DNA from 2 places in the Mesorhizobium sp. B3-1-7 genome. Region 2 is predicted to be linked to the other one. Evidence: riboswitches for the same ligand, from Rfam matches in the RefSeq annotation. Region 2 holds a riboswitch; the other holds the start of a gene.

Region 1 (15,386 bases), on a different contig from region 2:
CTGCCTGTTCGGCTTTCGATCCAGCCTCGCTCGCCTCGGCCTTCGACCTCGCCTTGCGGTCTTCCAGCTTCGAGCCGCCGCGCTGCGCCAGCATGTCGGAATAGCCGCCGGCATATTCGATCCAGCGGCCGTTGCCGTCCGGCGCGATCACGCTGGTGACGGTGCGGTCGAGGAAGTCGCGGTCGTGGCTGACCAGGATCACGGTTCCGGCAAAGCCCGCGACCAGTTCCTGCAGCAGTTCCAGCGTCTCCATGTCGAGATCGTTGGTCGGCTCGTCGAGCACCAGCAAATTCGCCGGCCGCGCCAGCACGCGGGCCAGAAGCAGGCGCGCGCGCTCGCCGCCGGAAAGCTCGCGCACCGGCGTGCGCGCCTGCTCCGGCTTGAACAGGAAATCCTTCATGTAGGAGACGACATGGCGCTGCTCGCCATTGACAACAAGGTTCTCACCGCGCCCGTCGGTGAGGTAATGCGCCAGCGTCTCGGCCGGGTCGACGGACTCGCGCTTCTGGTCGAGCGTCGCGATCTCCAGATTGACGCCGAGCCGCACGGTGCCGGCATCCGGCGCCAGCTCGCCGGTCAGCATCTTCAACAATGTCGTCTTGCCGGCGCCGTTCGGGCCGACCAGGCCGACGCGGTCGCCGCGCTGGATGCGGGTCGAGAAACCCTTGACCACGGTGAGCTCGCCAAAGCTCTTGTCGATGCCCTTGGCCTCGACCACCAGCTTGCCGGATTCGGCTGCATCGCTCGCCACCATGGTGGCAGTGCCTTCGGCGCCGCGATGGCTGCGGAAGCGCTGGCGCATGGTCTGCAACTCGCCGAGGCGACGCATGTTGCGCTTTCGCCTGGCGGTCACGCCATAGCGCAGCCAGTGCTCCTCGCGCACGATCTGGCGGCCGAGCTTGTGCTGCTCGCGCTCTTCTTCTTCCAGCACCTGGTCGCGCCATTCCTCGAAATGGGCAAAGCCCTTGTCCAGCCGCCGCGTCTGGCCGCGGTCGAGCCAGACGGTAGCGCGCGTGACGCGCTCGAGGAAGCGGCGGTCATGCGAGATCAGGATGACGGCGGAGGAGGTGCGGGCAAGCTCCTCTTCCAGCCATTCGATGACCGACAGGTCGAGATGGTTGGTCGGCTCGTCGAGCAGGAGGATATCGGGCTCCGGCGCCATGACGCGGGCAAGCGCGGCGCGGCGCGCCTCGCCACCGGAAAGATCGTTCGGACGCTCCTCGCCGGTCAGGCCGAGATGCTCCATCAGATAGGTGGCGCGATGCGGATCGTCGGCCGGGCCGAGGCCCGCCTCGACATAGGCGCGCACGTCGGCGAAGCCGTCCATATCCGGCATCTGCGGCAGATAGCGGACGGTCGCCGAAGGCTGGCGAAACACCTCGCCGTCCTGCGGCTCGATCATGCCGGCGGCGATCTTGAGCAGGGTCGACTTGCCAGAGCCGTTGCGGCCGACCAGCGCGATTTTCTCGCCTGCGGATGCGCTGAGCGCCGTGCCGTCCAGCAGCGGGGTGCCGCCGAAGGTCAGTTTAATGCCGTCGAGATTGAGGAGTGGCGGCGCCATGTTAGCTTTCTGGAAGAGGATAGGGGTGGGCCAGAAGCAGCGCCCGGCCGCGCTCCAGCGCGATGCCGAGCCGCCCTTTGACCTCGTTTGATATAGTGAGCGAGGAGCCGAACGCCACCTCGACGCAGTCGAGCGGCCATTTCGCGCCGGTCACCGTCAGGCCGGCGAGCTCGGAGAAGCCGAGCACCGAAAACAAGGTGCCGTCGTCATAGTCGAAGCCGGCCTTGCCAGGCAGGATGGGAACGCCTTCCTGCGCGCCGCTGGTCAGCAAGACCTCGGTGCCGGCCTCTGCCAGCCGAAGCGCAAGCGCCAGGTGCAAGAAAGCATGGTCGGCGCGCTTGCCGCCGAAGGCGCCGGCCAGCACCAGGCTGGTGGCGCCACGCTTAAGCGCTTCCGCTATGGCGAGCTCGCCATCGGTCATGTCCTTCTCGGCCGGGAAGACTTTTCGCGGAACGGCGGCGAGATCATCCGGTAGATTGGCAGGCACCGAGTCGAAATCGCCGACCCACAGCTCCGGCACCAGTCCAAGCATGCGAGCATGGCCGATGCCGGCATCGGCGGCGATGACGCGCGAAGCTTCGATCTGGCGTTCGAGCCGGGGCGTGCGAATAAGCTCGCCGCCAAGCAGGATGGTGAATGTGCCCATGGCCGTGGCCCTTACCAGCCCTCCAAGCGAAACGGAAGCCGGACGGCCCGCGCTTCGGTTGCGCGCCTGCTGTCCGAACATTAGCTGCCCGGCAAACTTCCGCTTGCGCGCCGCTTCGGCGGGGCCTATCTGTCGAAACGCTCTAACGGGGTGCCGGACGTGATCCGGCTGAGAGGCGATCAAGCCAACCCGCTGAACCTGATCCGGTTTGTACCGGCGGAGGGATTAGACGTTTCGGACCATCCGGCGCCTCAATCCTTGTCATTCGAACGAAGGAGGCGCCGATGCGCGCAATGCTGTCCAATCTCATTCTCGCAACCGGTCTTGTCTCGCTTCTGGCGAGCGTCGCGCCTGCAGAGGCAAAGGACAAGCTCACCGTCTATACCTATGAGAGCTTCACCGCCGACTGGGGACCCGGCCCGGCCATCAAGAAGGAGTTCGAGGCCGAATGCGGCTGCGATCTCGAATTCGTCTCGGTGGCCGACGGCGTCGCCCTGCTCAACCGCGTCAAGCTGGAAGGCGCCAGCACCAAGGCCGACATCGTGCTCGGCCTCGACACCAACCTGACGGCAGATGCCAAGGCGAGCGGCCTGTTCGCGCCGCATGGCGAAGTCTCCGGCATCAACGTGCCCGGCGGCTGGAGCGACGACACTTTTGTCCCCTTCGATTATGGCTATTTCGCCGTCGTCTATGACACACAAAAACTGAAGACACCGCCCAAGAGCCTGAAGGACCTGGTGGAGGGCGCCGGCACGGACAAGATCGTCATCCAGGATCCGCGCACCTCGACGCCCGGCCTAGGCCTGCTCTTGTGGGTGAAGTCCGTCTATGGCGACAAGGCGCCGGAGGCCTGGGCAAAGCTCAAGACGAAGGTGCTGACGGTGACGCCGGGCTGGAGCGAGGCCTACGGCCTGTTCACCAAGGGCGAGGCGCCGATGGTGCTCTCCTACACCACCTCGCCGGCCTATCACATGGTGGCCGAGAACACCGAGCGCTATCAGGCGGCCTCTTTCGAGGAAGGCGAGTACCTGCAGATCGAGGTTGCCGGCATCACCACGACGGGCGCGAAGAACCCGCTGGCGCAAAAGTTCATCGCCTTCATGACCGGACCGAAATTCCAGGACGTGATTCCGGAGACCAACTGGATGTTCCCGGCCGGCAAGACCGACAAGCCGCTCAACCCGGCCTTCGACAAATTGGTCAAGCCGACCAAGACCTTGCTGTTCAGCCCCGAGGAAGTGGCTGCCAACCGCAAGGCCTGGGTGGATGAGTGGCTGGCGGTGATGAGCAAGTAGGGCTGCGATGCTTGCGCCGAGGCCCCCCTCTCTGTCCTGCCGGACATCTCCCCCTCTAGGGGGGAGATTGGCTGTCACGCCGGCCTTCGCCAATCTCCGGCGTTGCAGGATCGAGCGCGGCGTCGAAGTTGCTAATCTCCCCCCTAGAGGGGGAGATGTCCGGCAGGACAGAGGGGGGCGCGAAGGAACGCGGCGTTTGCTGAATTCCACCAAGGTGCGACGTGCAAGCCGCCGCGCACCCTGACTCCCGCATCCCCGCCGGCGTCATCGCCCTTGCCGCCATCGGCTTCCTCATCAGCGGCGCCTTCGCCGGCCTCGCCGTCGAAGGCGCGCAGGATCTCTCCGGCGCTGCCGCGGCCTTCGACAGTTATCTCTTGCGCGTCGCCCGCTTCACGCTGTGGCAGGCGGCTCTGTCGACGCTGCTGTCGGTCGCGTCGGCGCTGCTGGTCGCGCGCGCATTGTCGAGACATCCGGCTTTTCCCGGGCGTCGCCTGATCCTGCAATTGTTCACCGTGCCGCTGGCCTTGCCGGCGATCGTCGCCGCGCTCGGCATATTGGCGCTCTATGGACGGGCGGGGTATCTTGCCGGCGTCTTCGCCGAACTTGGCGGCGGGGATTGGCCGGGGATCTACGGCCTCTCCGGCATCCTTGTCGCGCATGTCTTCTTCAACCTGCCCCTGGCCACGCGCCTCTTCCTCGAGGCGCTGGGCACCGTTCCCGCCGACCAGTGGCGGCTGGCGAGTCAGCTCGGCATGGGCGCGCGGCCGGCCTTCCGGCTGATCGAATGGCCGGTACTGCGCGCGGCCCTGCCGGGAATCGCCGGGTTGGTCTTCATGCTCTGCATAACCTCCTTCACCATCGTGCTGACGCTGGGTGGCGGTCCGGCCGCGACGACGCTGGAGGTCGCCATCTACCAGGCGCTGCGCTTCGATTTCGATCCCGCGCGCGCCGTGGTGCTGACGCTGCTGCAGATCGCGCTCACCTTCGTCGTGGTCGTCGCGCTCACTCGGCTCGGCGCCAACACGGTCGGCGATGCCAATCTGCCGGTGGCGCCACGCCGCTACCTTTCGGCGGAACGGACCGAAAGCGTGCTGAACGCCGGCCTCATCGCGCTGGCCCTGCTGTTCGTCGCCGGGCCGATGCTGGCGACCGTGCTTTCAGGCCTTCAGGCCGACCTCGGCCGATTGGCGGGTGAAGCGGCGGTGCGTCGCGCGACGCTCACCAGCGCGGGCCTCGCCCTGCTTGCGGCGTTGCTCAGCGTGACGTTGTCGCTGGCGCTGATCGCGGCGCGGCGCGCGCTGGCCCTGCGGCGCCGGGCAGGCGGCGCCATGGGCCTGCTCGAACATGCCGCCGACACCGGCGCCGGCTTCGTGCTGGTCGTGCCGCCAATCGTGCTTGGCGCCGGCTGGTTCCTGTCGCTGCGCCACGTCACCGATGTCTTCGCCATCGCGCCGGCCATGGTCGTCGCCGTCAACGCGGTGATGGCGATGCCCTTCGCCATCCGCGCCATTCGTCCGGCCTATGACGCGGCGAGCGAGCGCCACGAGCGGCTTTGCCTGGCGCTCGGCATATCCGGCTGGACCCGGCTCAGCCTGATCGACTGGCCGTCGCTCAGGCGGCCCCTGGCCACCGGCTTTGCCTTCGCCATGGCGCTGTCGCTCGGCGATCTCGGCGTGATCGCGCTGTTCGGCAGCGATTCCTTGCAGACCTTGCCCTATCTACTTTTGGCGCGCATGGGCAGCTACCGGACAGCCGACGCAGCGGGACTTGCCTTGCTGCTCGGCCTCGTCTGCCTGATGCTGGTGGTCGCCGCCGACTGGCTGGGGCGAGAAGGAAAGTCATGACGACGAGCATCGATGGCGCCGCCGCGCAAAAGGGCCTCACCGTCGCGCTGGATGGCGTCTCGTTCAGCTATGGCGAATCCTCCTTCAGTTTCGACGTCGAATTCGCGGCCGGCAGGATCACCGCCATCATGGGGCCGAGCGGCTCCGGCAAGTCGACGCTGCTCAATCTGATAGCCGGCTTCGAAACGCCCGATGCGGGCAAGGTGCTGATCGGCGGCGCCGATGTCGGCAACACGCCGCCTTCGGCGCGGCCGGTGTCGATGGTGTTCCAGGAAAACAATTTGTTCGCGCATCTTTCGGTCGAAGCCAATGTCGGGCTCGGCCGCTCGCCGTCGCTCAAACTCGGCGATGCCGATCGCGCCGACGTCACCGAGGCGCTGGCGCGGGTCGGTCTTGCGGGCAAGGAAAGGCGGTTGCCGCGCGAGCTTTCCGGCGGCGAGCGGCAACGCGTGGCGCTGGCGCGGGTGCTGCTGCGCGACCGGCCAGTCTTGCTGCTCGACGAACCTTTCGCGTCGCTCGGCCCGGCGCTGCGCGACGACATGCTCGACCTTATGGCCGGCATCCATGCCGAGCGCGAAATGACGGTGCTCTTCGTCACGCATCAGCCGGAAGATGCGCGCCGCATCGGCCAGGACGTGGCTTTTCTCGACGAAGGCACGATCGCGGCAACCGGGCCGGCGGATGATTTCTTCGATCGGTCTGGACCGGACGCCTTCCGGCGCTATATCGGCGATCGAGGCGGCACCGTTGCCGGATCACAACATATTGCCTGGAAGCGGACATAATTTACGGCCAAACCGGCAACGGGCGATCCGGCGTTTGCTTGCCTTGTCCGGGGGAGTGTGGCTAGGTCCGGCCATGCTGGTCCGGCTGGGCCGCGATTTGCCGAAAGAGTTCGAAAGGAAGCCGATCTGTCGACCGGCGCTGAGAAGGTTTGGATGAAGCCGCTGGCACGATTTCTCGCGCTGGCGAGCGTTGCCGTGCTGGCCAGCTGCCAGATGTTCACGCCGCCGGACGTGCAGGAAAGCGGCTTCCAGCCTTCCGACAAGCCGATCACCGTCGACAATGTCGTCGCCAACGCCAAGCTCGCCGAAATGGCGAAGGCGCAGCATCCGCGGATTCTCGCCACCTATGGCGGCGAATATTCCGACCCCAGGCTCGAACGCATGGTGGCCAAGGTCGTCGGCAATCTGACGGTGGTGTCGGCCAACCCTACCCAGACCTATCGCATCACCATCCTCAACTCGCCCAACGTCAACGCCTTCGCGCTGCCGGGCGGCTATCTCTATGTGACGCGCGGCTTGCTGGCGCTGGCCAACGATTCGTCCGAGCTTGCCGCGGTCATCGCGCATGAGATGGGCCACGTCACCGCGAATCACGGCCTGCAGCGGCAGCAACTCGAAGCCGAGGAAGGCTTGGCGACCAAGGTGGTTTCCGATGTGCTCGGCGACAGCCCGACGGCCAAGGCGGCGCTCATCCGCGGCAAGCTCAGGCTTGCGCAATTCTCGCGCAACCAGGAACTGCAGGCCGACGCCATCGGCATCAAGTCGATCGGCGAGGCGGGCTATGATCCCTATGCGGCGGGTCGCTTCCTGCAGTCGATGTCGGCCTATACGGATTTCCGCTCGGTCAGCGGCGCCACCGACGCCAGCCTCGACTTCCTGGCGACGCACCCCAACACGCCGCAGCGCATCGAGTTGGCGCAGCGCCTTGCGCGCAATTTCGGCCCGCCCGGCGTCGGCACGCGCGACCGCGACGCATTTCTGGCCGGCATAGACGGCCTGCTTTACGGCGACACGCCGGAAGAAGGCTATGTGCGCGGCCAGACCTTCATGCACCCCAATCTCGGCGTCTCCTTCACGGTGCCGGACGGCTTCGTCATCGACAATTCGGCGGCCGCCGTCACCGCGACCGGGCCTGGCGACATCGCCATCCGCTTCGACGGCGTGGCGATCGACAAGTCCGTCTCGCTCACCGATTACATCCGCAGCGGCTGGGTGGCGGGGTTGGAAGACGCCAGCGTGCGCCAGGAGACGATCAACGGCAACGATGCGGCGACTGCGCATGCCAGCGCGCAAGGCTGGCAGTTCGACATCGCAGTGATCCGCGCCGGCGGGCAGGTCTACAGGCTGCTGACGGCCGCGCCCTCGGCCAGCACTTCGCTGGATTCAGTCGCGCGCTCGGTCAGCGGCTCCTTCCGTGTGCTGAGCCCGGCCGAGAAGGCGGCGCTGAAGCCGCTGCATATCAGGGTCGTCACTGTCCAGGCCGGCCAGACCATGGGCTCGCTCGCCGCGCAGATGGTCGGTGTCGACCGCAAGCTCGACCTGTTCCGCGTGCTCAACGCCATGTCGCCGGGCGCGACAGTGTCGTCGGGCGACAAGGTCAAGATCGTCACCGACAGGTAGGACTCGCGAATTCGCACCAACCAGGCGCCGTCGGCTATTTGAACAATCGCCCGGGCCGGGAGCCGTTGTCCTTCACAAGCCGTCACTACCGGTGTCGCCGCCGTCACCTTCGCCGTCGCCGGTATTGCCACCGCCGGTGCTGGCAGCGTGGCTACTGCCACCAGTCCAGGATGTCCTCCCGGTTCCCGTTGGCATCGGCTTGACCTTTGGTGCCCCCGGAATTGTCGGTGTGACGGTCTTCGGTTTCGACACGGGCACGCGCACCACTTTTATCTTCGTGATGACCTTCGGGGCCTTGCACGCCATGACCACGGGGGTGGTGCGCGCGGGGTGCGCGGAAAGACCGAGAATGCCCATCGAATAGACGTCTTGCCGCTCCATGCCGGCTTTGAGGAAAGCCAGGGCGCGGGCCGGGTCGGCGGGCACGCCGTTACGGCCTTCCGTGAAGATCACGGCAAGCTCCTTCATGGCGTCGACATGTCCCATCGCCGCTGCCTGGAGCAGCAGGTCCAGGCCCTTGCCGGTGTCGCGCTCGACGCCGATGCCATTGAACAAAGCGCGTCCCCAGGCGGCCAGGGCGTAGGGGTCTCCCTTGTCCGACGCCTTCGAATAGAGGCCGTTCGCCTTCGATGTATCGACAGCCGAGCCGAGCGTGAACAGGGCGCGGATATGTCCCTTGTCCGCGGCTTCCTGGATGGCCTGCCTGGCCTCGTCGATCCTGCCCGCCGCCAGCAGCGCCCGCCCCAGTTCGTAACGGAAGCGCGCAATGTCGGGGTATGACTTCACCGCCGCCTCGCAGCTCTCGAGAGCCCCGCCGCCGATCTCGTTCGGCAACCGTCCCGGGACGACGCCCTGCAGGTCGAGCGGCTCGCCAGCGGCCTGGTCGCAAGGGTCGACGCCCGGCGACAGTTTCATCGTCGCCCGCTTCGCGGCGTTGCCCACGCGGATCTCGAAGCCGACTTCGACGGGAGCGGCCGAGCCGATCTGCGGCTCGTAGCGTAGACTGTCGACCTCGGCGGCCATCAGGCTCGATTGCGGCGACAGGACGCGACCGGGCAAGGACAGCGTTCCGGTCGCCGGGTAGCTCGCAAGCTTGACGCTGATCGAGGCATCCTTGGCCGGAAGATCCAATTTCAGCGGAACCGGGCCGACGCCGACCGGGACGCGGATATCGCGACTTCCAATCGCCTCGGCGACATCGGTAACCTGGATTCCGCGCTCGGCCACCTGCTCGTTCTGCTGCGCGTCGGAAGGCGGTAGCGCTGGTTGCTCCGCCCCGCGCATCAGCACGACATCGTCGATCAGCGAGGAGTTCTCCCACGGAACCTGCTTGCCGTTGGTGGCCTTGACCACGTCGCGGCGCACGGCCGCCATGACCGAGCGTATCTCCTGGTCCGGCGCCAGCGCGCGGCGAGAGAAGGACGACGAGAACGGGCTGAGATCGCCGGAACCATCATAGGCGACCGCCCCCGGCTCGGTTGCATAGGCAATCAGCGTGTTCTGCGAACCTGTTACCTGCGCAAGTCCGCTGTCGCCGGCGACGATCAACTGGTCGCGCAGCCAATAGTCCTTGCGCGGGAAGGGATTGTTGCGGCAGGCGTCGAGGATGATCATCTGGATCTTCGATCTCGAGCGCAGTTGCCGCAATATGTCGTCGACCTTGATGGCCTGGACCTCCATGTCGGCCGCATCTTTCAGCGACGCATCGACCGGAATCAGGAAATTCTCGCCGCCGATCTGAAAGCCGTGTCCCGAATAGTAGACGACCGCGAGATCGGCGCCGTCGGCCGCCGCCAGATAGTTGCGGAACCGCTCTTCGAACTGAAGCCTGGTCAGGTCCTTGGCGGCGAACACCTCGAAGCCGGCCAGCCGGAACGTATTGGAGACGTCTTCCGCGTCCTTGTCCGGATTCTTGAGCGCCGGGATTTCGCGATATTCGGAATTGCCGATGACAAGCGCAACCCTTCGATCGGCGTGCGCTTCGAATGTCGTGAGGCCCACGAGGAACAGGGTTGCAAGGAGCGCGCAGCATCGCAGCATGGCAGATCCCCCATATGTTATGATCTGGAGGCGTCAAAAAAGCCGATTGCGGCGCAGCGGTCTGTTAAAGAGCTCACAATCAATATGCGTTATCGAGGAAAAATCGCCTCGACGGCGAATATATTCTTATTTAATAAATTTCTTATCTTTGATTTTTTAATTACATTAATTTCAGGCCGCTTCCGCCAAAAATTCCGGATTCTGCTTCACAAGGGCCAGCTTCAGCTTTTCCATGGCGCGGGCCTCGATCTGGCGGACGCGTTCCTTGGAGATGCCGAGCTGTTCGCCGAGCGCTTCCAGCGTGGCGCCGTCGTCGCTCAGCCTGCGCTCCTCGATGATGTGAAGCTCGCGGGCGTTGAGCGCGCCGAGCGCGCTCTTCAGCCAGACTGCCCGGCGCTGGATGTCGATCCGGTCGCCGACGATCTCGTCGGGGAGCGGGTCTTCGGAGACCAGGAAATCCATCCGCTCGGCGGCACCGTTCTCGTCGGCCAAAGGCGCGTTGAGCGAGCTGTCGGGCGAGGACAGGCGTGAATCCATCATCGCCACGTCGGCTTCCGGAACGCCGAGCGCGGCTGAGACCTCGCGATAGAGCGTGGCATTGGAGAGCGGCTCGGCGCCGTTGGCGAGGCGGGCGCGCAGACGCCGCAGGTTGAAGAACAGCGCCTTCTGCGCCGAACTCGTGCCGCCGCGCACGATCGACCAGTTGCGCAGGATGTAATCCTGCATGGAAGCGCGGATCCACCAGGTGGCATAGGTCGAGAAGCGCACTTCGCGCGCGGGCTCGAAACGGGCGGCAGCCTCGAGCAGGCCGACATGGCCCTCCTGGATAAGGTCGCCGAGCGGCAGGCCGTAATGGCGGAATTTCGAGGCCATCGAGATGACCAGGCGCATGTGGGCGACGGTGATCCTGTGCAACGCGTGCTGGTCGTTCTCTTCCTTCCAGCGCAAGGCGAGGACGTGCTCCTCGTCGCGCTCGAGATAAGGAGCCTTCATTGCCGCCCGGACCAGCGTCCGTCCTGCCGCGCCCTCGATCATGCCGGCTCCTTTTGGTGGTGAGTGAGCTTACAGCGGTTGAAAAGATGCCGCCGCGCCCTACAACAGCCATGCAACGTGTCAGGCGCATCGATGGTTCCGCCGTCCGAGGGGGCAAATATTGCCAGCGGGAACGTTTTGTTATCGGCCCGAAAGAGTCGCTTGGCGGTTATCAGGCAATTTTGAGAATCAGATTTCTGGCAGAGCCGATTTTTGAAATCTGGTTCCTTATTTCGCGGCCTTCTATCTGTCAGTTTCCGGCTCTTACAATCGCGCCGGGGCACCGGTCAAAACGGGATCACAGAAAAATGAAATGGCTCAAATCGCTCCTTGTCGCCGGAACGTTGCAGGTTCTGGCGGTCACGGCCGGGCATGCCGGCGCCAATCTCGACCAGATCAAGCAGGCGGGCGTCATCAAGGTCGGCACCGAAGGCACCTACGCGCCCTTCACCTATCATGACGAATCCAACGCCCTGGTCGGCTTCGATGTCGAGATCGCCAAGGCCATCGCCGACAAGCTCGGCGTCAAGGTCGAGTTCCTCGAAGGCAAGTGGGACGGGCTGATCGCCGGCCTCGACGCCAATCGCTACGACGCCGTCATCAACGAGGTCGGCATCACCGATGCGCGCAAGGCCAAGTACGACTTCTCCGATCCCTACATCGCCTCGAAAGCGGTGCTGATCGTGCGCGGCGACAACACCGACATCAAGACCTTCGCCGACCTCAAGGGCAAGAAGTCGGCGCAGTCGCTGACCTCCAACTTCGGCAAGCTCGCCGAGTCCAATGGCGCCGAGCTCGTCGGCACTGACGGTTTCGACCAGTCGATCCAGCTTCTGCTCACCGGCCGCGCCGACGCCACCATCAACGACAGCCTGTCCTTCCTCGACTTCAAGAAGCACAAGCCGGACGCCAATGTGAAGATCGCCGCGCAGGAAGAGAATGCCGACTATTCCGGCGTTATCGTGCGCAAGGGCGATCCGGAGCTGGTCGCGGCCATCAACAAGGCGCTGGCCGACATCAAGGCCGACGGCACCTACCAGAAGATCGCCGACAAATATTTCGGCCAGGACGTTTCGAAGTAAGGCAATCGTCCTCTGTTCGGAAACCGGCGGGCCGTCAAAGACGGCCCGTTATTCTTTGCACGATATTCATGCGCCGCCGTCTTTGACGGCCCGTCGGCTTTTGCATGATAGTCAGTCCATACGGAGGAACGCGCCGCCGTATCTGGAAGGGAGAAGCGCTCCGTGCCGCACTGGCTGCAATTGATGCTGGAATCGTTGCCGACGCTGTTGTGGGCGGCGCTGATCTTCACCGTGCCGCTGACGCTCCTGTCCTTCGCGCTCGGGCTCATCGCCGGACTGGCGACCGCGCTGATCCGGCTGTTCGGTCCAAAGCCGCTGGTTGCGCTGGTTCGCTTCTATGTCTGGATCTTTCGCGGCACGCCGCTGCTCGTTCAGTTGTTCCTGATCTTCTACGGCCTGCCGTCGGTCGGCATCCTGCTCGATGCCTTTCCCGCCGCGCTTATCGGCTTCACGCTCAACATCGGCGCCTATACGTCGGAGATCATCCGCGCCGTCATCGGCTCGGTGCCGAAAGGCCAATGGGAGGCATCCTACTCGATCGGCATGACCTGGAGCCAGGCGATGCGGCGCACGATCCTGCCGCAAGCCGGCCGCGTCGCGGTGCCGCCGCTTTCCAACACCTTCATCTCGCTGGTCAAGGATACCTCGCTGGCGGCGGCGATCACGGTGCCCGAGATGTTCCAGGCGGCGCAGCGCATCGTGGCCACCACCTATGAGCCGCTGATCCTCTATGTCGAGGCCGCGGCGCTCTATCTCGCATTGAGCTCGGTGCTGTCGGCGCTGCAGGCGCGGCTGGAGGTGCGACTCAACCGCTATGGCGGGTTCCTGGAGGCCAACGCATGATCGGCCTCACCAACATCGAAAAGCGCTTCGGCGACAATCTGGTGCTGAAAGGCGTCACCGTCAGCCTGGACGAGGGCAGCGTGACGGCGCTGGTCGGCCCTTCGGGCGGCGGCAAAAGCACGCTCTTACGCTGCATCAACCTGTTGGAGATCCCGACGTCCGGCGCTTTGCGCATCGGCGAGGAGAGGCTGGAATTCCATCCGGGCATCAAGGTGCCGGCCAAGGACATCCAGCGCATTCGCCTGCAGACCGGCATGGTGTTCCAGAATTTCCAGCTCTTCCCGCATCGCACCGCGATCGAGAATGTCATGGAAGGGCTGGTGACGGTGCTGAAATGGCCGGAGCCAAGGGCGCGCGAGCGGGCCATGGCGCTGCTCGAAAAGGTCGGCATGGCGCACAAGGCCGATGCCTGGCCGGCGACGCTGTCCGGCGGCCAGCAGCAGCGCGTGGCGATCGCCCGGGCGCTGGCTCCGTCGCCGCGCGTGCTGCTTTGCGACGAGCCGACCTCGGCGCTCGATCCGGAACTGGCGCAGGAAGTGGTCGACGTGCTTGGGCAGCTTGCCCGCGAAGGCACAACCATGGTGATGGCGACGCACGATCTGAGGCTCGCCTCCAAGATCGCGCAGGAGGTCGTCTTTCTCGATGCCGGCTCGATCGTCGAGAAAGGCCCGGCCTCGGTCGTGTTCGACAATCCGGAGCGCGAGCGGACCAAGCGGTTTATCGCTTCGCTGCGGCAGGAAGAAGCGCAGAAGGAGTCTGGCGGCTGAGTCCTTTACCTCCCCTTTTGTGGGGAGACCGGACCGAAGGTCCGGGTAAAGAGCGGGGGCCGCCGCTTCTTCAAGGCTTTGTTTTCATGCATGTCGTTGTCGCAAAACCGCTGCACACTTTTGCGCGACATGCATTAAAGCAGGTCGCGTGAAAAAGGATTCACGCGACCTGCTTTAAGTTTTGATTTTAAGCATGTCTTTGTCCCGAAACCGGGTCCACTTTCGGGAGACATGCTTTAAGCCCAAACAAAAAACCCGACGCGAGGCCGGGTTCTTCGTAGTTCAATGAGCGAAAAAGCTCAGGCAGCTTCTTCCTGTTCGGATTCTTCGTTGTCGGCCTTGGCGCCGCGCTTCGGACCCTTGTTGAGGTTGACCTCGATGAGGCGAACCGCCTCGGTCTCCGACATGCGGTTCACAGCGGCGATCTCGCGGGCCATACGGTCGAGCGCGGCTTCATAGAGCTGACGCTCGGAATAGGACTGCTCCGGCTGGTTGTCGGCGCGGTAAAGGTCGCGCACCACTTCCGAGATCGAGATCAGGTCGCCGGAATTGATCTTGGCATCATATTCCTGGGCGCGGCGCGACCACATGGTGCGCTTGATGCGGGCGCGGCCCTGCACGACCTTCAGCGCGCGGTCGACATAGTCCTCTTCCGACAGCTTGCGCATGCCGATCGAGGTCGCCTTGGCGACCGGTACCTTGAGCCGCATCTTGTCCTTCTGGAAATCGATGACGAACAGTTCCAGCTTGTGACCCGCAACTTCCTGCTCGTCGATCGCCACGATCTGGCCGACGCCATGCGCCGGATAGACGATGAACTCGCCAGTCTTGAACCCGTGGCGGGCCGCGTTGGACTTCTTCTGCGGGGTGATCGTTGCCATTACGCCCTGAACTCCTTAGTTGTGCAGCCGGCATCATGCCGGCTCGAACCGATGGGGTCGGCGATAGCCGACCATTAGCCGCGCAACAGGATGAACCCACCGGAAAAGCAGGGACCGGCATACCGCACGAATGCGGCCGCCTGCCCCAGATCGCTCTGGTCCGGATCTAAAAGCTCACCTTTCAGTGATTTGGGGCGTTAGCGCCATAAATCGACGTTGTGTCACCGGCATGTTTCGTTGATGTAACACAAAAAGTCGGAAGAATCAAGGTTTTGCTGCGTTCGCTAACGCCAAACGGGGTCGCTGCCTGTCAAGACAGCAACCGTATCGGTCGCGTTACGTCGCGTCATGCCGGCGTCGCCGGCGCCAGCATCAATCGCCTTCACCGGGCTCCGGCGAGAAATATTTCTCGAACTTCCCGGCCTCGCCATCGAAGGTTTTGGCGTCCGCGGGCGGCTCTTTCTTGGCGGTGATATTGGGCCACTTCTCGGCGTATTCGGAATTGACCTGCAACCATTTGTCGAGACCGCCCTCGGTGTCCGGCTTGATCGCGTCGGCAGGACATTCTGGCTCGCACACGCCGCAGTCGATGCACTCGTCGGGATGGATGACGAGCATGTTCTCGCCCTCGTAGAAACAGTCGACCGGACAGACCTCGATGCAGTCCATGTATTTGCATTTGATGCAATTGTCGGTCACGACATAGGTCATTGCAGGCTCCGGAACGTCCCGATTTGCTCGGCTTTTTCAGGTTGAGGTAACGCCTTTGCCGGCTGCTTGCAAGGGCAGCGCATTCGGGCACTGCCGGCCCCGGGGAATAGAATTCCAGCGGTCTCGCCGCTGGCGGTCCGGCTGGCCCAATTCAATCTTCGCCGAGCAGGCGGTCGGTCTGCCGCCGTTCGCGTTTGGTCGGGCGCCCGCTGCCGGCCTCGCGCAGACCTGGAATGGCATCCGGAACCGCCTCGCCCTTGGGTGTCGGCGCCGGCGACC
Region 2 (15,386 bases):
AAGTTCGATGTCGCTTCTGATGGGGCCTTCTTGCATGACTGCGGCATCCTTTGATTTTCAAAGACTTGGGCAGTTTCAATGCCTTCCAATGCGGAGCCGATGCGAAGGTTCCGCCAAATCAATTAGTCGTGGCTGACGGAACAACACCCTGCCGGCGGCGTTTGCCCCGGGAGCTCCCATGTTCGACCTGCCCGTGTTTCCGCCCCGCGGAGGCCAGGCGGAGCTCGCCAACGCAACAGGAGATAAACGATGAAAACCACCCTCATTCCAGCTGTCGCCGGCCTGGCTCTGATGGCCGGCATCGGCATCGCGGCCGCGGACGAGGTGATCGTCACCCCCGAGCAGCAGACCGTGGTCAGGGAATATGTCCACAAGCATCCGATCGCCTCGGTCAATGTGCTCGGCCTCGAGCTCGGCGTCGGCTCGACCGTGCCTGACACCGTCGAGTTGCAGCAGGTTCCGGACGTCCAGTACCGCTATGCGGTCGTCAATGACCATACGGTGCTGATCGATCCCGGCACGCGCCGCGTTGTTCAGGTGATCGAGTAGATTTAGTCCTGAAAGAGCCCGATCCTCTCCCCGGAGCATCGGGGAAGGATCGGGCTCTTCTCGTATCCGGGCATAAGGCCTAAGATAAACAGCGGTTTGGGAGGCAACGAAGCGCGGAAGGAGTCGTTGCCATGCATCATCCACACGTCGAATCACCTGACATTGCCCGCCAAGTCGACAGGCTGCTGGCCGAACGCGGCGATGGGCTGCTGTCGATCAAGCAGGCGGTCGCGCTGCTGCGCGAGCGCACCGGAACCGATCGTTCCGACGCCGACCTGGCCGGACTGATCGTCAAGAAGGCCGCGTATCTCGGCATCGCGGTGCTTTCCGACGAGAAGTGAGCCATCACCGGATATTGCTTCAAGATGCGTTTGCGCGCCGCGTCTACACCCAAGACGGCACGCGAAAATTCGGCTAATGTTTGGCTGGGGAACAGTCCCAAACCGTAGGAGGCGACAAAGTGACGGACGACAGGCACGAACGCATTCGCCAACGCGCGCACGAGATTTGGGAGCAGGCCGGCCGGCCTGAAGGCGCGCATATGGAGCACTGGGACCAGGCGACGGCCGAGATCGATGAGGCGGGCAGGCCGAAGAAAGCCGCCAAGAAGGCCGCTGCCGCCAAGGTCGAGAAGCCGAAGGCCGCGAAGGCGGAGAAGCCTGCCAAGGCCCCCAAGGCGCCACCCAAGTCGAAAGCCAAGGGCTGATCGCGTCCTAAAGGATTACGGGCAGTCGTCAGACCGTCTGCCGCATAGTTGACCCACCGGCGGCGCGACGGCGACCTGCAAAGCCGCGGCCCGCGCCAGCTGCGCGGGCCTATGTCCGCGAGCCTGCCGGGCAGATCGCCCGGCATCGCTTGATATTAGAGAGTGTTAATAAGCCTCGACGTCACAGCTCCAAATCATCGGGGAATTACTGATCAGGTTGAACTGTTTACTGTAGCTTGGCTGCAATATGTGTTCAATAGATGAAATGCTCCCAGTAAAAGTCAGGCATTGAGCGGAAGGCGCAGTTGACTCCGCGCGCTCGCATGCGCCTTTTTCATGCGAGGCTTTCTCTCAACATCCAACTTCGGGGATCAGGCATGCGGGGTATCAACCGTGTCATTTCATTTGCGTTTCTAGCTGTGGCGGGCGGTCTCTCTGCGCCTTGCCAGGCAGCGCCGGTCGAGTACGTCAGGGTCTGCACGGCTTATGGCGCGCAATACTATTACAGTCCCGGCACCGCCACCTGTATCAATGCCAACACGGGCGAGACGCGCAGCTTGACGGAGGACGGTGTGGTCGACGGCAAGACGGCGTTGGCGGGCAAGGTCGACGACATTGACCGCCGCGTCCAGCGCGCCTTCGAGGGTGCATCGGTGGCCTCGGCGCTGGCCGGCCCGGACCTGGTGCAGGGCGAGCATTTCGGCGTGCGCGTCAACTGGGGCAATGCCGGTCAATCCAACGCCATGGGCGTCACCGGCGCGGCGGTTCTTGGCGAGGGCTTCATGTCTGGCGGCAACGGTCGGCTGGCCGGCGCCGCAGGCGTCGGCTTCTCCGGCAAGACGGTCGGCGGCAATGCCGGCCTGCAGTTCACCTGGTAAGCGCGACCGGGGGCAATCAATGTTCAGATATCTTCTTGCGCCGGCGATCCTCGGCGCGGCAACGCTCCTTGCGGCGCCATCCCAGGCGGCAGTCGCGTATGTCAAGATCTGCTCCGCCTATGGAGCCAATTACTACTATAGTCCGGGCACGGACACCTGCATCAATGCCCAGACTGGCGTGACCAAGAAGCAGGTCGACGACGGCAATGGCGGCGAGATGACCGAGGTCGGTAAGACGGCGCTCGCGGCCCACGTCGATGACATCGACAACCGCATCACGCGCGCCTTTGAGAACGCCTCGATCTCGGCCGCGCTCGCAGCGCCCGATCTCGTCCAGGGCGAGCATTTCGGTGTGCGCGTCAACTGGGGCAATGCCGGCTATGCCAATGCCTTCGGCATCACGGGCGCCGCGGTGCTGAGCGAGGGCTTCGACCATGGCGGCCGGCTGACCAGCACGCTCGGCATTGCCTTCGCCGGCAGCCAGGTCGGCGGCAATGTGGGGCTGCAGTTCAGCTGGTAGGGGAGGCTACCGTCTCCCTTGCTTTCCGGCGTATTGCGCGACCGCGCAAATGAGAGCCAGCGCCGCCATATCGCAGGCGGTCCGCGACGGCGACGGTCCCCTGGCGAAAAGCACCGCGTCCGCGACGGGGATCGCCAAGCCATGCTTTCTGGCGAAGGACGTGACTTCGTAGGGCTGGTCGTCAGGCTGTATGCCGATGTCGATACGCTGGTCCATCAAACGAATTCCTCCCTGGTACGCGGCTTTACCCTCCTTCGCCTGAGACGAATTTAACCACCCGCCGCTCAGCCGCGTCCACCAATTGCCAATTGTATGAAACGATGCATTTTTCGACGGGAGGCCCAAGGGTTGTAGGGGGAGCTGCCTGCCTCACCACGCATCGCTCGACCGGGCAAACCTCATGCCGGCCGCGATCATCGCGCTTTCGCATTCGCTGATCAGCCTGAGATTGCGCAGATACCGCGCCACCGTCTCCGAGAGCCAGGCGGCGCAGGCCTCGACATAGGCGCGGCCATGCACCAGCGTGCCGGTCGAAAGCCGCTCGTCCTTCTCGGCGATCACCTTCAGATATTGCCGGATGAAACGGATGTCGTCGGCGATGTCCTGGCTGGCCATGCGCCAGGCGCCGGCGACGCGTTCGCGCTCGGCGAACGGCAATGGCGAGAGCAAAGGGCGGGAGAGGTCGGCGAAAGCGCCACGGTTCGCGGTATTCAAGCAAGTCCCCTCAAAGGAAGGGAAATATCGTACTTTATGTACGAAAAACAATCAAGCCGGATTCGTACAATTTGAACGACATTGCGGTTGCGATACCGCGGTTATAAGAAATCTGCGAAAATCTTGTAACCCGGCATCTCCCTTAGGGAGATGGGGCCCTTGGCTCAATTGGCCTCACAAAAAACCGCTTTCCCATTCGCTCGAACAGTGCTTTAACGCGGCCATCCACAGGGGTGCTCCGTACGGTCGGGGCTGAGATGGCGGCGGCAAGCCTCCGGACCCTAAAGCTGATCTGGATAATACCAGCGGAGCGAGGCGGGCCATGTTTTCCGGCGCACAGATTTCCCTTTATCCCATGGCTGACGATTTCGTCGGCGTCATCCTCGGCGCGTTGGGCGCGCTCGATCCTTACCGCGACAGGCTGAGGATCGAGACCGACGATATCTCGACGCTGCTGGTCGGGCCGCCCGAAGTGCTTTTTCCCGCCATGCGCGACCTGTTCGTCGCGGCGGCGAAGAGCGGCAGGCACTGCGTGCTGTCGGCCGCGGTCTCGCGCGGCTGCCCCGGCGAGCCGGACGACCCGATCTGCCGCTCGGACGAGATAGGCGGCCCGGCGATTCCGCTTGAGGAGCGCAAGCGCGCCGCGCTCCGCGCCGTCGAGGCGACGCCCTCGACCGACCAGCCGGTAGCGGCGCAATTCTCGCTCTATGTGATGGGCACCGGCGACCACATGGACGAGATCTATGGCTGCATCGACTTCCTGAAAAACTCCGGCGTCTTCGACCGCTCGAAGAATTTCTGCACCAGGCTGCGCGGCGATGCCGGCGCGGTGTTCGCCACGCTCGCCGAAGCCTTCTGCCGCTTCGGCCCCGGCGCGGGCCACGTGACGCTCGACATAACGATTTCGGCGAACAGCCCGACCGCGGTTTGAGCCGCGTAGCGCTGCCGAGGTAGATGTGATGGCTGTTTCGTTCGGTTCTACGCCGCAAGAAGAGCCTTCGGCGATTGGCGAAAGCCGGGATGCCGTCCAATCTCCCCCCTTGCGGGGGAGATCAGCTGTTGCCAACGCCTTCGCCAAAAGCCTCCCCGCCGCCATCGCTTTCGCTCTTCTCCTCATCGCCTGGGAGCTCTACGCCCGCCTCAGCGGCATCGCGTCCACCGTGCTCCCCGCGCCCTCGCGCGTGCTGGCGCAAGCCTGGGAGAACCGCTCGGCGCTTGCCGACAACACGCTGCCCACCATCCGCGCCACGCTGGCGGGCTTTGCCTGCTCGCTCGTTGCCGCCTTCATCCTCTCGGCGCTGGTCGACTTCCTGGCCCCGTTGCGCCGGGCGCTGTTCCCGCTGCTGATCGCCAGCCAGACCTTGCCGCTGGTGGCGATCGCGCCGCTGGTGGTGCTGTGGTTCGGCTTCGGGCTGCTGCCAAAAATCCTGCTCGTGGCGCTGGTCACCTTTTTCCCGATGATGGTAGCGCTGGTCGAAGGCTATGCCGCCACGGCCAAGGAGATCAGCCAGATGCTCGCCGCCATGGGAGCAGGGCGCTGGCGCGTCTTTTGGCTGGCGCGGCTGCCGTCGGCGCTGCCCTATTTCTTCGCCGGACTGCGCATCTCCATCACCTATGCCGTGGTGGGCGCCATCTTCGCCGAATATGCGGGCGCCGCGAAGGGGCTCGGCATCTACATGCTCAGCGCCAAGAACAATTTCCGCCCCGACCTGGTGCTTGCCGCCGTCGCGGTCAGCTCGGCGCTGACGCTGGCGCTGTTCGGCCTCGCCGTGCTCGTCCAGCGTCTCGCCATGCCCTGGGAAAATGCAGAGGGCGAAAGGGCGGGGCGCGACGGCGACAAGCCTGTCGGGGAGCGCCGGCCATGACCCGGCTCGAGCTCCGCCACGTGCGAAAGAACTTCGGCGCGCTCCAGGTTCTGGCCAGCGTCTCGCTCCATGTCGGCGCGGGCGAGTTCGTCTCGATCCTCGGTCCCTCCGGCGCTGGCAAGTCGACATTGTTCCAACTGCTCACCGGCGCGATCCGGGGCGAGGGCGAGATGCGCTTCGACGGCGCGCCGCTCGATGGCGCCCGCTTCGCCTTCATGCCGCAGCGCGACGCGCTGATGCCGTGGCGGCGCGTTATCGACAATGCGGCGCTGGGGCTCGAAGTGCAGGGCATGAAGCGGCGCGCGGCGCGCGAGCGCGTGGCGCCGTTGTTCGCCGAATTCGGCCTCGCCGGCTTCGAGCGCGCCTGGCCGGCCGAACTGTCCGGCGGCATGCGCCAGCGCGCCGCGCTCCTGCGCACCGTGGTGCAGCAGCGCGACATGCTTTTGCTCGACGAGCCGTTCGGCGCGCTCGACGCGCTCACCCGCGCCGCCATGCAGCGCTGGCTGGAGACGATGTGGCGAAACCATCGCTGGACGGCGCTGCTCATCACCCATGACGTGCGCGAAGCAGTGCTTCTGTCCGACCGTATCTATGTGCTTTCGGCGCGGCCCGCGCGCGTGGTGCGTGAGGTGGCCGTGCCACTCCCGCGCCCGCGCACCGAGAGCGCGGCGCTTGCCCGCGAGGCCGCGGCGATCGAGGCAGGCATCCTCGACACGCTGCTTGGCCAGTCCGATCCGAATTTCCGACCATCCGATGGAGAATTGAAATGACCGATCTGACCCGCCGCCAGGCGCTGTTTCTGGCCGCCGGCTTGCCTCTTGCCGGGGCTGTCACGCACGCCTGTGCCGCCACCCTGCAAAAGATCACGGTCGCGCTCGACTGGACCGTCAACACCAACCACATCGGCCTGTTCGTCGCCCGCGACAAAGGCTTCTATCGCGACGCCGGCCTTGACGTCGAAATCCTGCCCTATGGCGATACCGGCTCCGGCACGCTGGTAGCCAACCGTGTCGCCGATTTCGGCATTTCCGGCTCGCTCGGCCTGTTCACCCAGAAGAGTGCTGGCGCCGACCTGAAGGCCGTCTACGCCGTCGTCCAGTCGGAGACCGGCCGCGTCGTCTTCAACGCCGACCGCGCGGCGATCAAGAGCCCGAAAAATCTCGACGGCCTGACCTATGGCGGCTTCGGCAGCGCCTGGGAAAACGCGCTGCTGCGGACCATCATCCGCCATGACGGCGGCAAGGGCGATTTTTCGACCGTGACGCTGGGGACGTCCGCATACGATGCGCTGGCCAACGGCTCGGTCGATTTCACGCTCGAAGTCTCGACATGGGAAGGTGTCGAAGCGGAACTGAAAGGCCTCAAGCAGCGCAGCTTCCGCTACGCCGACTACGGCGTGCCGGACGAGCACACCACGCTGATCGCCTCCAGCAACGCCTTCCTTAGCGCCAATCCGAAAGCCGCCGCCGCTTTCGTCAAGGCGACGCGGCGCGGCTATGCCTTCGCGGTCGATCAGGCGCTGGAGGCGGGCGAACTGCTGATCGCCGCCAACAAGGACACACTCGCCAACCCGGCGCTGATCGACGCCTCGCTGAAGGCGCTGAACGACGGCCATTTCCTGAAGAGTGCCAACGGCGCCATCGGCACGATGGACAAGGCGAAGATGGAGGCGATGGGCGGGTATCTGTTCTCGTCGGGGATATTGCTCGACGGCAATGGCAAGGCGTTGACCGCGAAGCCGGACGTCGAGGCATATTTCAGCAACGAGTTTCTGGGCGCCTGAGAGGACGAAGGAACGCGGTGTCGCGCCGGAACCCGTCCGGAAATCCGGTGCAGAGCCTAATTCTCAACGATGGCGCGAAGCAGCGCGGTTTTGATGTGCCACCCGGGTTCGCCATGCAGTAACAGGGCGGCCTCATAGAATCTCGCCACGGCCGGGCACAGGCCCGGGAAGTCCTGGTTGGCGTTCGAGATAGCCTCCATCTCGGCCGACGTGCCGCCGATCTTTGTGAAAACGTCGGCGACCAGCGACCAGTCCTGATCGCTGGGCACGGCCGCCGGTAGACCGCTTCTTTTGGCGGCGCCGAAGGCGCGGAACAGCGTGGCGCCGATCCTGTCCAGGTCAGCCAGGAAATCGTGGCCGGGCGCACTGATCGCGTCCGGTCCGTTGCGCAGGTAATTGTTGCAGGTGGCCGGTGTTTCGCGCGCCATGACATGATTGAGCATGTCGAGTTGCGCCGAAAGCGCTTCCGAAGCGTTGCTGTCGGGGGTCGTAGGTAGGAGTGGCGCATATCTATGCCTGAGATCGGCGACCGCCTGTCTGCTGATATCGCGCACTTCTGTTTGGCTTCCGGCCTGGGCCGCGGCAGTGATCTTGCGCAGCATCGCATCGTAGTCGTCCGGAAATTCGCGGGCGATAGCCTCGAATATCTGGAGATCCTGCTTCCGGATCTCGGCATCGATGTCGGCGGTGGTCAGCGTCTGGGGCGGCATCTTTACTGACTGATAGTGGTGATGTCTGCCGCTGCCGAACATCGTTGGCATCACGTTAGTCCCAACGATGCTTACGGGGACGACCGCCGCGACTTGCAACCATTTCCAAGGTGACATCCGCCTACGCCCCGACACCCTTCTCACTCTGCCCCAAGGCTCAGCGCCTTCTTGCGGTCGGCTTCCGCACGCTTGCGGTCGCCCTTGGCTTCCCACACAGCGCTACGCGATTTGTATGCGCCAGCGAAATTTGGCCTTAACTTGATCGCTTGGTTGAGGTCGGCGATGGCGCCGTCATAGTCCGCTTTGCGGGCGCGGATCGTGCCGCGGCCGAAGTAACCGAAAACGTTATTGCGATCGAGTCTAAGAACCGTTTCGAAATCGCTGAATGCCACTGTGTCTTCGTGGTGCTTCATGCGGAACATGCCTCGACCGGCATAGATCCTTGCGTTCGTTGGATCGAGACGGACGGCGTTTTCGTAATCCGCCGATGCCCCGTCATAGTCCCCCTGGTAGCTGAGGACGCGGCCGCGATCGCTGTAAGTGTCACCGATGTCGGGGCCGATACTGATCGCCTGGCTGAAATCGGCGATGGCACGGGCATAGTCGCCCTTCGTCTCCCAAAGGATGGCGCGCGCTACATATGCGTCTCGGAAGGTGGGGAACAGGGCAATCGCTTTGCCATACTGCGCGATGGCGCCGTCATAGTCATCCCTGCCGTCCAGCACTTGTGCCTTGTTGAAAGCCGCCCTGGCTCCAGGCGGAATGCCACCCGCCAAGGTCGCCGCTCCGCTCTCGATCTTGCCTGACGTCTTTGCCTTCGCCGCCGCCGCAAGCTTGAGGCCCTTGCGGGCGAGGCTCATCTCCGGATCGAGCTTCAGCGCCTGGTCGAAATCGGCGATCGCCCGGCCATAGTCACCCTTGGCAGCGAAGGCGCCGCCACGCCCGAAATAGGCCTGCGCGTCATTGGCGTCGAGCTCGATTGCACGGCTCAAATCGGCGATGGCGCGATCCGGTTCGTTCTTTTTGGTCCACGCGACGGAACGGCCGATGTAAGCGTCCGAGTAGTCAGGGTAGAGCCCGATGACCTTGTTGTAGTCCTCGATCGCCGCGTCGTATTTGCCTTTGTCGACAAGCGCGATGGCCCGTCCGACATAGGGCGAGGCATCTTGCGGATCGAGCGCCATCGCCTTGTTGAATTGGGCGATCGCACGATCATATTGGCCCTTGTAGTAGAAGGCGTAGCCGCGATCGACCAGAGCGTTTAGCTTCTTCGAGGATGGCGCGATCGCGTTGCCGCCGGCACCGCCTTTCTTCTGCGTGGCCATCGCTGCTTTGCGCGCGGCGGCGTAGTTTGGATTGTGCGGGTCTAGTTTGGCAGCTTGGTCGAGGTCGGCAATGGCATCGGCGTAATTTTTGCCGTCGGCTCGCACCATGCCGCGTCCGTAGTAGCTGGCGGCGTCTTTCGGATCGATCTCGATCGCCGCTGAAAATGCCTCGATCGCTCGCTTCGGGTCTCCCGTCGCGTACCAGGCCGCTCCGGAACAGAAGAAAGCGCCGCTCGCTTTCGGGTCGAGCCTGATGGCTTTGATGCAATCGTCAAGCGCGCCGTCCGCGTCGCCCGCCGCGGCCTTGGCCAGGCCACGGCGCATGAGCGGCGCGGCCGCATCGGGAATAATGGCGATGGCCTTGTCGTAATCGGCGATCGCGCGGGTAAAATCCTTCTTGCCATCAAAGGCCCTGCCACGGCTGAAATAGGCGAGCGGGCTCTTAGGATCGATCGCGATGGCCTCTTCATAGGCCTCGATCGCTTCGTCATACTTTTCTTCGTGCAAGAGGCTGTCGCCGTTGGCTACCGCGTCGAGGACGCGGGGATCACTGGTGTCGATAAGCTTCGCCAACTTCGGATCGGCAAGCGAAAGATCGTCACTCGCACCAGGCTTGACCGCAGACGGGGTTTCTGCTGGCGCAACTGCGGTGGCGCTCTGTTCGTTCGCCGTTATGTCGGAGCCGTCCGCTTTGGTCATGCCATCGGCAGGCTCCCCGCTGACGTCCGCCGCTGCCTTGCGGGCTACGGCATAATCACCATTGCCGGGATCGAGCTTGAGCGCCTGATCGAAATCGGCGATGGCGCCGGCATAGTCTTTCCGGTCCGCCCGCACCATGCCGCGCGCGTAGTAGCTGGCGTCATGCCCGGGATCGATCCCGATCGCCACCGAATAGGCGGCGATGGCGCGCCCGGTGTCGCCCTTGGCGTGCCAGGCCATGCCTTTGCAATAGTGGGCGTCGCGCGCCTTCGGGTCGAGCGTCGCTGCCTGATCGCAATCGGCAAGCGCGCCATCGACGTCGCCAGACGTCACCTTGGCGAGCCCCCGGTGAAAATACGCGGCGGCAAAATTGGGGGCGAGTTGGATGACCCTGTCGAAGTCGGCGATCGCCTGGCTGTAATCGCGTGTGGCTGCCCTGGCCCTGCCGCGGCCGAAATAGCCGAAGCGGTTGTCGGGTTCGAGCGCGATCACCACGTCATAGGAGCCGATCGCCTTGTCGTATTTGCCCATGTCCAGCCAGGCATCGCCTTCCAGGATCGCTTGCAGGGCGCGCTGGTCTTTTGTCTCCAAGGTCTTTGCTGCCAGCGTGTCGTCCGTAGCCGCCAAATTCGGACGGACGATTTGTGGCTTTGGAGCAGCGGCCGCCGCCTTCGGCTGCTCAGGGTCCTGCGACGGTTCAGTTTTGCCCTCATCGCCGGCAGCCTGCTCGTCGCAGCTTGCCGACCGTGTGGAATCCAACTCCACGGCGCGCCGGCAATCCGCCGCCGCGCCGGCCCTGTCGCCCTTGAGCGTCCTGGCGCGGCTGCGGCCCAGATAGGCGTCGGCATTGTCGGGGTCGAGGCTGATCGCCTTGTCGAAATCGAGCAGCGCGCCGTCGACGCCGTATTTCGACAACCGCATCTGGGCGCGCTCGAGCAGTGTCTTGGCGGTCGCCGGATCCCCGTTTGGCTGCGTAGCGGTCGGCTGTTGGCCAGGCAGATTTTCCCAACACGTGCCTGCGCGTTTCCGATCGAGTTCGACCGCTCGCCGGCAATCGCCGATGGCGAGGTCGAAATTGCCGACGAGTGCCTCGGCGATCGAGCGGTTGTAATAGGCATCTGCATTGTAGGGATCGAGGCCGATGACAAAGCTGAATGTATCTATCGCGCCCTTGGGGTCGACCTGCATCGCCTGCAACCCCGATTTGAGGTTCCAAGCAATGGCGGCGGAGTTATCCTGCTTGGCATATAGTTGCGGCGGCGCATATGTGGGAGGCGGGGTAGGCTTGGCCGGCTGCGGCTCAACGGGGACTGGGACATCAGCCTGATTGGTCGCAGCGCTCGGCGACTGCAGCACGGGTTGCCCGTTCGCCCTGCTCCTGCTGATTTGGACGCTGAGCCTTTCTTTTCGGTAGTCGGCGTTGGCCGGATCGAGCGCGATCGCTTTGTCGAGGTCCGCAATCGCCTTGTCGGGATCCTTCGCCTCCCAGACGACTGCCCGCTCGAAATATGATTTTGGATCGTCGGAGCTGATGGCAATCGCTTTGTCGAGGTCGGCTAACGCCTCTCGTGAATTGCCGATCTGGGCCATGGTCATGCCGCGCACGCGGTAAGCTTGGGCGTTGGCCGGATCGCGGCGAACGGCTTCATCCAGATCGGCGATAGCGCGGGCATAATTCTTCTTTGAGGCCCAGCTCTTGGCGCGGTTGAAGTGGAAAGCGGAACTTGCTGGATTGAGCCGGATCGCCTCGTCGAATGCGGCGATGGCGCGGGTATGGTCGCCCTTTTCCTGCCACTCTACTCCAATCGCATTTTGAGCAGAAGCTGGGTTTGGGTCGGTCGCGCCGTCGCCCGGCTCACCGAAAGCCTCGACAATCAGTCGCGTGCAATCGCGCCCCTTGTCCGCATCGATATTGGCGATGCGCTTGCAATCGGCCTTGGCTCGCTTGCGATCACGCTCGGCGATCGATGAGCGGGCGCGGTCTAGGTAAGGAGCGATAGGGTCAATACGGACGCTCTCCGCTTTGTCGTAGTCGGCCTGGGCTCGCGCTGCGTCGCCTTTGTCTTCCCACACAACGCCGCGCACGCCATAGGCCATTTCATTGGCGGGATCGATGTCGATCGCCTTGTCGCAATCGGCGATAGCCCGATCATACTCGTCTTTCTTGTTGAGCGCCCGCGCGCGATCGGCATATCGGCTTGCATCATCCGGCGTAAGCGCGATCGCTTTTGTGTAGTCCGCGACGGCCCGGTCGAAATCCCCTTTGCTCTCCCAGGCGATGGCGCGATTGGTAAATGCGCGGACGTAAGTCGGATCGATCGCGATTACCTCGTTCATATCGGCGATGAGGTGGGCAATATCGTTCCTCTGTGCATAGGCCAGGCCGCGCACAAAATAGGCGCTTACGCGAAGATCAGGCACCTCGCCTCTGTCCTCGGCGATTGCGGTGCAGGCGGCAACCTGCCGGTCGGCGGAGACTTTGCTCTCACTGAAGCAAGTGTTGTAGTCTTTGCCAGCCGCGAATGTTTTGCTGCCGAAAGCACCAAGCACAACCACCCCTGCCAGCGCCAGGAGCGGCCCGCTCGGAACCCAGGCAACAAACGCGCGCGTCAACGCGCCGGTGTGGCGTGACATGATTGATCCTCCCCCCGGAGTGACCGCGACTGCTCTCGCGGATACCTATATAGTTCTGTTTTTGTTCCCTAATGCAAGCAGAAATTGCGGTGGCTGCATTTATGCCCTTGGGGTGGGCCAAATGGAGTTTGGCGAGGACCTTGCGAGAGGGAAGCAAAGCAGCGCCTCAGCTTGGCGGCATCGCTCCCAGCGGCTCACATATCGATCATCGACCGCTTCACCCGCCCGATGATGGTGATCGCGCCCTCCAGCTCCGGCGGCGGGATATCCATATAGGACGCCGGCTGGAACGGCGGGTTGTCGTTCGGGCGGTAGCGCTTGTAGGTGGCGCGTCCCGTCTCGTCCGAGATCACGTAGCAGCCATTGGTCACCAGCCGCTTGTCGCGCAAATTGACGAAGATGATCGAATCCGGCGGCGAGATCTTGTTCATCGACGGACCGTCGACGCGCAGCGCGATCCATTCGCCCTCCTCGAGGTCGGCGGTGGGGATGGTCGGATAGTCGGAGAGGTTGACCACGCTGTCCTGGCTGCCGAGCTCGCCGGCGCTGATCCACGACACGATCGGCACGTCGACGGTGACGGGCGAGGGCATGAGGCTGACGGGCGCCGCTTCCGCGCCATCGGCATTGAACAGGAGCCAGCCGGGGTCGACGCCGAACAGCCGGCCGTATTTCTCCGCCGCTTTCCGGGACAATGGCCGGTTGCCGTTCTCATGGCTGATCAGCGTGTTCTTGTTGATGTCGCGCAAGGCCCGCGCCGCATCGCTGGGCGAGGCATAGCCGGCCTGGGCGCGCGCCTGCTGCAATCTGTGCCGGGATTCCATCATCGTACAAAATGCCTGAAAATAATCGTCCAAAGTGTACGATTTTGCTTGCGCGTCATTCGTACATAACGTACGCTTAACGCATGATCGTACATTCCGCAAGCTCTTCCGCATCGCCCGCCGGCGGATCCGCCCAGCCCGCCGACATTCCGGAGCTTATTGATTCCTCGCGGAGTATCGGCGCCTTCGCCGCCGATGTCGGCTGCGGCTACGAGGCGGCGCGGCAGATGCGCCGGCGCGGCCGCATCGCGCCGCAGCACTGGCCGCATGTGATGGCGGCAAGCCGCAGGCACGGCATCGCCGGCGTCAGCTACGAATGGCTGGCCGGCCGCGCCGCGGCCGCCATGCAAGAGGAGGCGGCATGAACGCGCCTCCCTCGATCCATGAATTCCAATCGCCCGGACCGTCCTCCTCCCCGGTCCGGGCGCTTTCCGGGGCGCTTGCCCCGGATCCGGTCGAACCGCCCGCACCCCGGTTCACCGGAGCGGCCGGAGCCGTTCCTCCCCCGGCTCCGGCCGCCACTTGTGGCGGCGCATCCTGCATTCGCACCGAGGACGGAACCGTCATCCTGTTCGACCGGGCGACGGGTCTTGCGGTGTCGGGCCTGACCCACGCCGCGGCCGAGGCAGCGCTGCTTCGACTGACCGGCGCCGCCTGACTTCAACCGATCGCTGACTTGACCGCGGCCTCGCGGCCGAACCCTGGCGCTTGTCCGCGCCTTCGACAAGAAAATGGAATGAGAAGAATGGCAGCCGCCTACACGCAAAAGGAAATCGACGAGATCGCCACCTGGCTGAAGGAGGGGCTTTCGGCCTCGCGCATCGCCGGCCGCTTCAGCGCCCTGCGCGGCGCTCCGGTCTCGCGCAACGCCATCATCGGCATCGTCCACCGCAACGCGGGCCTGAGCGCCATCGGCTTCGCCAACCCCAAGGGCGGCCGCGCCGGCGGCCGGCCGAGGAAGCATGCCGCACGGCCGGATCGCCCCGGCCGGCGCGCCAGGGTAGCCGCTGGAAGCGTGACGCTCTCCGAACCTGCAGCACTTGCCAGATACGCCGAGTTGGCGGAAGGCGCCGGCGCTGAAGTGCTTGATCTCCGCCCAACTGGGGGCGATGCCCGGTCCACCCTCCGCAGCTGTAGCGCAACTGCTGCGGAGGACGGGCAGGACAGAGGGGAGCGCTGTCCGGCCGACCTCTCAGCCTGTGGCATCACCACACAAACGGACGCCGTCACCGCCCGCGCCCCCAAGCCCAAGAAACCCAAACCCCGCAAACCCGCGCGCATGCTTCCACCCGCCTGGCTCACCCCCGGCGGGCGCGAGAAATCCGAAGCGCAGCGCTACAAGCTGCCCGCGCCGCCGCCGCCGGTAAACCCCGGACGCCAGCCGCATGTCGCGGCGATGCGTTTCCTCGACTGCCTGTTCGGCCGCTGCCGCGCGCCGCTCGACTTGGCGCTGCGCGAAACGCCGGAAGACGATCCCGCCGGCGCGCGCCCGGCACCGGACATGCTGTGCTGCGGTTTGCGCACCGCGGGCACGCGAAGCTACTGCGCGCATCACCATGCCAGGTTCCACGGCCATCGCGGGAGGGGGATGTGAGAGGCGAGGCGTATGCGCGCTTGTGTTCCTCGCCCCCGCCGATGGCGGGGGAGAGGTGTCCGCGAAGCGGACGGGGATAGCGCCGACGACGGCAGGACGAAACGCCGCGCGGCGAGAACCCGCTGTCGAGCTTGGCGCTCCACGAAAAACCCCTCTCCGTCGCGGCTTCGCCGCGCCACCTCTCCCCACTTCGTGGGGCGAGGAACCTTGATCCATGCGCGAAGGAACTCAGCCTCTCCCGTTGGCCATCCACCCCACAACCCAAGGACCGCACGCATGCCCCGCAAATCCTCGAAAAAACCGCAACCGCCAAAACTCCCCAAGGGCGAGGCCGAGCAGGTGCGCATCCGCCGCGAGGTCGGCCACGACTTCGCGCTGAAGACTGACGCCTTCGGCCGCCAGCGCCTCACCCCCGGCACGGCCGAGGCGCGCCGCGTCTATGAGGTGTCGAATGGCGGCTACACCTCCACCGGCGGCGTCGTGCGCCTGCGCAATGTCGACCCGCTGGTGGGCATCACCTCGCTCAGCCGGCAGCAGCGCGAGGCAGGAGGGCGCTTCCGCGACGACTTCGAGCGCAGCCAGCGC

What was found. Region 2 has a riboswitch for thiamine pyrophosphate ahead of FJ417_RS23585 (YkoF family thiamine/hydroxymethylpyrimidine-binding protein). Riboswitches for the same ligand answer to the same signal wherever they lie in the genome.
Region 1: linked by a shared signal. The riboswitch ahead of thiB (thiamine ABC transporter substrate binding subunit) and the one ahead of FJ417_RS23585 (YkoF family thiamine/hydroxymethylpyrimidine-binding protein) in region 2 are both predicted to bind thiamine pyrophosphate.

What each region holds. Positions count from the first base shown of each region.
Region 1 is NZ_VFTL01000006.1:183,837-199,222, forward strand. It holds gene FJ417_RS07380 (ABC-F family ATP-binding cassette domain-containing protein) at 1-1,561, opposite strand, end outside; gene FJ417_RS07385 (thiamine diphosphokinase) at 1,563-2,207, opposite strand; TPP riboswitch at 2,344-2,449, shown strand; gene thiB (thiamine ABC transporter substrate binding subunit) at 2,492-3,502, shown strand; gene thiP (thiamine/thiamine pyrophosphate ABC transporter permease) at 3,724-5,346, shown strand; gene thiQ (thiamine ABC transporter ATP-binding protein) at 5,343-6,131, shown strand; gene FJ417_RS07405 (M48 family metalloprotease) at 6,285-7,751, shown strand; gene FJ417_RS07410 (caspase family protein) at 7,824-9,791, opposite strand; gene FJ417_RS07415 (RNA polymerase factor sigma-32) at 9,963-10,826, opposite strand; gene FJ417_RS07420 (amino acid ABC transporter substrate-binding protein) at 11,132-11,905, shown strand; gene FJ417_RS07425 (ABC transporter permease subunit) at 12,068-12,748, shown strand; gene FJ417_RS07430 (amino acid ABC transporter ATP-binding protein) at 12,745-13,515, shown strand; gene FJ417_RS07435 (CarD family transcriptional regulator) at 13,815-14,396, opposite strand; gene fdxA (ferredoxin FdxA) at 14,769-15,107, opposite strand; gene FJ417_RS07445 (RNA-binding S4 domain-containing protein) at 15,259-15,386, opposite strand, start outside.
Region 2 is NZ_VFTL01000030.1:70,390-85,775, reverse strand. It holds gene FJ417_RS23625 (DUF982 domain-containing protein) at 1-36, opposite strand, end outside; gene FJ417_RS23620 (DUF1236 domain-containing protein) at 250-549, shown strand; gene FJ417_RS23615 (hypothetical protein) at 681-890, shown strand; gene FJ417_RS23610 (DUF2934 domain-containing protein) at 1,010-1,255, shown strand; gene FJ417_RS23605 (porin) at 1,633-2,133, shown strand; gene FJ417_RS23600 (porin) at 2,153-2,653, shown strand; gene FJ417_RS23595 (hypothetical protein) at 2,660-2,869, opposite strand; gene FJ417_RS23590 (hypothetical protein) at 3,023-3,367, opposite strand; TPP riboswitch at 3,587-3,699, shown strand; gene FJ417_RS23585 (YkoF family thiamine/hydroxymethylpyrimidine-binding protein) at 3,690-4,298, shown strand; gene FJ417_RS23580 (ABC transporter permease) at 4,327-5,232, shown strand; gene FJ417_RS23575 (ABC transporter ATP-binding protein) at 5,229-6,002, shown strand; gene FJ417_RS23570 (ABC transporter substrate-binding protein) at 5,999-7,015, shown strand; gene FJ417_RS23565 (hypothetical protein) at 7,072-7,776, opposite strand; gene FJ417_RS23560 (tetratricopeptide repeat protein) at 7,866-12,383, opposite strand; gene FJ417_RS23555 (S24 family peptidase) at 12,578-13,210, opposite strand; gene FJ417_RS23550 (hypothetical protein) at 13,291-13,572, shown strand; gene FJ417_RS23545 (hypothetical protein) at 13,569-13,865, shown strand; gene FJ417_RS23540 (GcrA cell cycle regulator) at 13,953-14,801, shown strand; gene FJ417_RS23535 (DUF6456 domain-containing protein) at 15,078-15,386, shown strand, end outside.